DNA from 3 places in the Bacillus sp. M5A3_1b genome. Region 3 is predicted to be linked to each of the others. Evidence: predicted binding sites of a transcription regulator. Region 3 holds the regulator's gene; each other region holds the start of a gene.
What was found. The regulator Rex, encoded in region 3, represses fermentation and respiration genes when NADH is low (regulators of the CRP and FNR family bind a similar motif). The targets are predictions, from matches to a motif close to TTGTGAAATATTTCACAA.

Region 1 (2,275 bases), on a different contig from region 3:
TTATACCGTCTCTAGTAATAATAGCTGGTACTCCTGTACAAATATCATATTCACCGTACTCACCATCTAAAATGGCTGATACAGCAATGACACGGTGATCATCATTAAAGATTGAGCTTGCAATATATGCTAGAGAATTTCCGATTCCGTAATAAGTAGTTCCTTTACGTTTATAAATTTCCCAGCCAGCTTTTGCAGTCTTCTCAACAATCTCATCTAAATCTATTTCACCAAATCGTTCTTTTTGTTCTTCTAAAATTTGCAGAATTGGCTTTCCACCAACAGTTACGTGAGACCAAGCAACCATTTGAGAATCACCATGTTCTCCTAATGAATACCCATGAATACTACGAGGATCTACATGTAACATTTCAGATAAAATTGTTCTTAAGCGAGAAGAATCTAGTGATGTACCAGTACCGATTACGCGATTTCTAGGTAATCCAGATAATTTCCATACTTCATATGTAATAATATCAACTGGGTTCGATGCAAGTAAGAAAATACCATCAAATCCACTTTCCATTACACCACTAACAACACTTTCCATAATCTTCGCACTCGCTCCTAAAGTATCTAAGCGACTTTGCCCTGGTTTTGGTGCTGGCCCTGCTGTAATAATAACAATGTCCATATCTTTGCAGTCTTCATAGCTTCCTGCATATACTTTTGTTCTTGTATTTGTAAAGTTAATACAATGTGATAAATCCATTGCTTCCCCAACTGCACGTTCATGATTTATATCAATTAATAATAGCTCTTCGCAAATGCCTTGATTGACAATGGAATATGCACAACTTGATCCAACTAATCCAGTACCGATAATTGCAATTTTTCTTGTATGTCTTTTCATAGCAATCTCTCCTAATTGATCATATAATCTATTTCTTTTGTTCTTTACACCCCTAATTATAGAGATTCCCACGATAGAAACCATGGATACTTTGTGAAATATTGAACAAAGTTTTTGTCCTTTTTGTGAATTGTCATATTCCATTTTCGTCATATTTGTTACAACTGGAAAAATATTTATTATGTATTTATTGACATATACAAAAAGAAAACGAGCGAAGAAATTCGCTCGTTTTCTTTTTCCTATTGTTCCATACTTAATTGGCTTTTTAATTGTTGGACAATCATTGGATTCGCAGGTGCTGCTGGCTTGTAATAACTCTTTTGCTTTGCGTACTCATACATATTACGTTGGCGCATTTCATCTTGATTACGAATTTGAATTAACGTTTGGTGTAACTGTTCATTATCAGACTGAGCAATATAATTTGCATAGCTTGTTAAACTTGCATTTAATCCTGCTAAATAATCATTTACCATATCTTTTTCATTCATCTTTCTCTTCCTCCTATCCTAGGAAAGTCATTAATTGCTGTTTCGTATTTCGTGCATCTTGTGCATCTTTTTGTAGCATTTGTTTCAGTTGTGGATCCGTACACGTCTGTGCATACTGCTCCAACTTGTTAATAATTGTTGCGTGTCCACCAATTAAATGACGTAAGTTTTCTACTTCAAGCTCTGTTAAATTTTGCATAGAATACTCCTACCTTTCTTTATTCGTTCACTGTTAGTATTTAGCTATTTTTTGATTGTATACATAAATTAACTTTTTCACGTGCATACAAAATAAAAGATGAATAGCTAAGCCATTCATCTTTTATACTAGTTATGTATTCATTTTTATAGAGATACGATCATACTTATACTCACAAGTAAGTTCCATACAATGTGTAAAATAATACTAGGTATAATAGATTGCGTCTTTTTGTATAACATTGCAAATACCATTCCCATAATCGTTGCCGTAATTAGAAGACCTCCATGAAGAATTCCAAAAATGAAGGAAGAAATAATGATACCAACTAAAAAATTATATTTCTTTTCTAAAAATCGATATAAAATACCTCGAAATAGAATTTCTTCTTTAATCGGTGTAATGATAGCAACACTTAACACATATATAATACTTTGTATGCTATTTTGAAGCCCTAAACTCCCTAATTGTTTCTTTTGTTCTGCTGCACTTTCAAAACTAAACACATGTAACATTAAATATTGTGATAACGCAATGACAATAAAGCCAATTAATAGATATAAATATGTCTTCCCATTCTTCAAAACGGATAAATCCCAAATATATTTAATAAAATGAAGAACTGGTTTATAAGCTAATAAAACGATGGCAACAACAGCTGCATCAAATAAGAGTAAATAATATCCTTCTAAATTAGTACTTAATACTTCTTCTCCATAAATCTCAAAG
Region 2 (2,275 bases), on a different contig from region 3:
AAACATAACTTTACTGCTGATATATGCTATTATGAATGGCTTCACTCTTTTTTTGAAGAACGCACTTTAAAGTACGATAGGTACCAAAAAGTAACATAGGCACTTTTTAGTACCGTACTACTCATTTCCCTCTTACATATGCTATTATGGAACATATTCAACATGATAAAAAGTACGTACTTTAAAGTGCTATAGGTACTTTTTAGTAACATTTAAATTATTTAGCTTCTTTTGTTGGAGAACTGAAATCTATATTCATCAAAGGAGATTTTTTATATGAAGAAATATAATATTCCCGTTGAAGCGACTTTAGAGGTTATCGGCGGAAAATGGAAAGTCGTTATTCTTTGCCACTTAACGAAAGGTACAAAGAGAACGAGTGAATTAAAACGTCTCATGCCTGGTATTACACAAAAGATGTTAACACAGCAATTACGCGAATTAGAAGAAGACGGAGTTATTCAAAGAAAGGTATACAATCAAGTACCACCGAAAGTAGAATATTCTCTTACAGACTACGGTTGGTCTTTAGAATCCATTCTTGATTCTCTTTGTACTTGGGGCGAATGCCACCTTGAAAAAAGCGGTAACACATCGATGCTAATTACAGAAGGTGAACAATAAGAAAAGGAAAAAATGAACATAAATTTGTCCATTTTTTCCTTTTCTTATTTATATATACGTACATTTCCTACCTTATCAAAATAATTTATGCGCTTTCATGCCTTGTCAGTACTACGTTATACGCTTAATATCAAATAATTAGGAATCATTTTTATGTTAACATAGGTGTATATAGTATATAATATAGGATATATATTATATACACTTTCCGATAAAGGAACTTTCCATTATGCGGACAAGCCATGTATCGGACAGTTCATAAATAATAGGTAGGACATTATGGTTTTGGATTTATGATTTCAGCTTACTTGCTGGCATAAATTTAAAGGCATTTTATTGTGCTTTGTGAAACTTTGTATAAAGTTTCGCAAACGTTTACTATCTTACCTATCAAAAATAAGAGTATTGCTATCGTAAAGGAGAATTGGAGATGCCAGAAACTATGACTCAAACAAAGCCAGAACAAGAAACTGTACAAATTTCTGCTAGCCAAGGACAACTTGATGTACTTGATCAGTTGTTAAAACCTGAGGTACAAGAATCATTAACTACACTAGTAGAACAGCTTCCAAAATTAACTGAGCTTGTTAACATTTTAACTAAGTCTTATGATTTCGCTCAAACTGTTGCTACTGATGAAGTATTAAAAAGCGACACTGTTAGTGCAATCACAGAGCTTGTAGAACCTGTAAAAGATACAGTGAAAGGCATGGCTGCTACTGCAATCGAAGCGAAAGATCGTGCTGACGAAAGCAATGAAGTTATCGGCCTGTTCGGTCTATTAAAATTATTAAAAGACCCACAAGCGCAAAAAATGTTCCGCTTTGTGAACGCATATCTTCAAATTAGTGCAGAACGTAACAATAAATAAGTTAACTTATAACAACAATTAGTAAAGACGGGGGATATCATACTATGTCAAAACAAATTGTCATCTTAGGCGCTGGTTATGGCGGTCTTCTTGCCGCTTTAAACGTACGTAAATATTACAGCAAATCAGAAGCGCAAGTTACAGTGATTAACCAATACCCAACACACCAAATCATCACTGAACTACACCGCCTTGCAGCTGGTAACGTTGCTGAGCAAGCAATTGCAATGCCACTTACAAAGCTTTTCAAAGGTAAAGACATCGATCTTAAAATCGCAACAGTTGAGTCATTCTCAGTTGATAGTAAAGAAATTAAACTAGCTGGTGGCACTACTTTATCTTACGACGCACTTGTAGTTGCTTTAGGAAGTAAAACTGCTTACTTCGGTATTCCAGGACTAGAAGAAAACAGCATGGTATTAAAATCTGCTGCTGATGCAAACAAAATCTACAAACACGTTGAAGACCGTATTCGTGAATACGCGAAAACGAAAAACGAAGCTGATGCTACAATCGTAATCGGTGGTGGCGGATTAACTGGCGTTGAGCTAGTTGGTGAGCTTGCTGACATTATGCCTAAACTTGCAAAAAGCCACGGCGTAAATCCAAAAGAAGTTAAACTTCTTCTTGTTGAAGCAGGTCCAAAAATCCTTCCAGTATTACCAGACCACTTAATCGAACGTGCAACTACTAGCCTAGAAGCACGCGGTGTTACATTCTTAACAGGTCTTCCTGTAACAAACGTTGCTGGCAATGAAATCGACTTAAAAGACGGTCAAA
Region 3 (2,275 bases):
CTCACAAAGTATTGCCGGTATGATAGAAATGCGTGTATTAGGAATTAAACCTGGATCAGAAAATACAGCAAGACTTATGGATATCGCAAGAACGACACCTTGGTTCCTTATCGTTATCTCTATAATAGGACCTATTTTGGAAGAAATCGTATTTAGAAAAATTTTATTTGGTACACTTTATAAGAAGTTTAACTTCTTTATTGCTGCTATCATTAGTTCTCTTGTATTCGCAGCAATTCATTTTGATTTCACTCACTTATTGGTATACACTTCCATGGGACTCGTATTCGCCTTTTTATATGTAAAAACGAAGCGTATTATCGTCCCTATCGCAGCTCATGTTGCAATGAATACATTAGTTGCAGTTGCTCAAGTTTTAATGAGCAATGAACAAATTCAAGAAATGATTAAAGAAGCTGAAAAAATGCAAGGCTTTATCGGAGGATTTTTAGTATGAGGAACTCACCATTGTTCATGGCTGCATTGTACTTCCTTCTAGGATGTATCTTTACACGCTTCGCCATTACGAACGTAACAGATACAATCTGGAATATGTGGACAATACTATTTGCAGTTATGGCAACAATTGATTTTAATTTGGCACTTCGCCTTATATTAGTTAAATTCGCAAAGAAAAAACAACAATAAAACGCAGAGGTCGCTTCCTCTGCGTTTTATTGTGGATAATTCTTTAAAAAGTAAACAAGTGTTTGTAACTCTACCGCTAAATCAATATGGTGAATTCTTATATTATCTGACACATTTAAGCGCGCTGGTGTGAAATTTAAAATACCATGCACGTTCGTTTCTGCCAATCTATCTGCTACAGATTGTGCTACTGTAGCGGGTACTGTTAATATTGCCACTTGTATATCAGTTGATAAACGTTCTTCTAATTCATCTAAATGATATACAGGAATGCCCCCGATTTCTGTCCCGACTTTCTCTTCACTAACATCAAACGCCATTTCAATTTTTGTATTATTGTTTTTCGTGAAATTATAATGTAAGAAAGCGGTCCCTAAATTACCTACTCCAATAAGTGCTACACGTGTTATATCATCTTGGTCGAGTGTTTCACGGAAAAATGATAATAAATAATTTACGTTATATCCATAACCTTTTTTCCCTAACGCTCCAAAATATGAAAAATCTCTTCGAATCGTTGCGGAATCAACTTTTACCGCTTCACTCAATTCGGCTGATGAAACACGTTGCTTACCAGAAAGAGATAAGTTTTGGATAAATCGATAGTATAGAGGCAATCGTTTGGCAGTGGCCTGTGGAATTTTTTGCTGCTCCATATAACCTCTCCTCTCTTCCTATCTTTATTCATATACTTGAATCAAATACAGAAGTTTAGCACTCATGAATTTCCCTGTATAATAAAGAGAAGAAGTATTCTCTCTTTATTTTAAACTATACACTATTTTTAGTATGATTGAGAAATATAAACATGGCAAAGTTAAGAAATTATTTGAGGTGAAAACATTGATTTTATTACAAGTAAACGCGCTTACGAAATTATACGGTGCCGAAACGATTCTTGCAAACATAAAATTGGAAGTTCAAACGAAAGATCGTATCGCATTAGTCGGACGAAATGGGGCCGGAAAATCTACACTATTAAAAATAATAGCTGGTGAGCTATCTCATGATGGTGGCGAAATTATAAAACCAAAAGATGTCTCAATCGGATATTTAGCTCAAAATACCGGGTTAGAAACGTCTTTAACAATTTGGGATGAAATGTTAACCGTCTTTACACACTTGCAGCAAATGGAGACAAAACTTCGAAGGCTAGAGCAAGAAATGGGAAAAGAAGAAAACTTTTCAAACGAGGCTACATATGAAAGATTATTAGCTGATTATGACCAATTGCAATTAGATTATAAAGATCAAGGTGGATATCAATATGAAGCAGATATTCGCTCGATTTTAAGTGGTCTTGGCTTCCCAGTTGAAACGCACCAGACGACGATTTCTACATTAAGCGGTGGACAAAAAACACGATTAGCTCTCGGTAAATTATTATTAACGAAACCAGACCTACTTATTTTGGACGAGCCTACAAACCATTTAGACATTGAAACATTAACATGGCTTGAACAATATTTACAAGGCTATCCTGGCGCAATACTAATCGTTTCCCATGACCGTTATTTCTTAGATAAACTCGTTACACAAGTATATGAAATTTCGAATAAAGAAAGCAGACGATTTGTTGGTAACTACAGTAAATATTTAGACTTAAAATCAGCATTATACGAGCAAG

Region 1: the regulator Rex is predicted to act here: its motif matches at 945-962, upstream of ACLBWW_RS10215 (L-lactate dehydrogenase).
Region 2: the regulator Rex is predicted to act here: its motif matches at 978-995, upstream of ACLBWW_RS10565 (DUF1641 domain-containing protein).

What each region holds. Positions count from the first base shown of each region.
Region 1 covers NZ_JBKEZY010000003.1:95,714-97,988, forward strand. The annotation lists gene ACLBWW_RS10215 (L-lactate dehydrogenase) at 1-853, opposite strand, end outside; gene ACLBWW_RS10220 (spore coat protein) at 1,096-1,347, opposite strand; gene ACLBWW_RS10225 (hypothetical protein) at 1,361-1,546, opposite strand; gene ACLBWW_RS10230 (CPBP family intramembrane glutamic endopeptidase) at 1,693-2,275, opposite strand, start outside.
Region 2 covers NZ_JBKEZY010000003.1:166,647-168,921, forward strand. The annotation lists gene ACLBWW_RS10560 (winged helix-turn-helix transcriptional regulator) at 277-624, shown strand; gene ACLBWW_RS10565 (DUF1641 domain-containing protein) at 1,055-1,495, shown strand; gene ACLBWW_RS10570 (NAD(P)/FAD-dependent oxidoreductase) at 1,540-2,275, shown strand, end outside.
Region 3 covers NZ_JBKEZY010000020.1:21,324-23,598, forward strand. The annotation lists gene ACLBWW_RS28045 (CPBP family intramembrane glutamic endopeptidase) at 1-457, shown strand, start outside; gene ACLBWW_RS28050 (YdiK family protein) at 454-648, shown strand; gene ACLBWW_RS28055 (redox-sensing transcriptional repressor Rex) at 675-1,304, opposite strand; gene ACLBWW_RS28060 (ABC-F family ATP-binding cassette domain-containing protein) at 1,492-2,275, shown strand, end outside.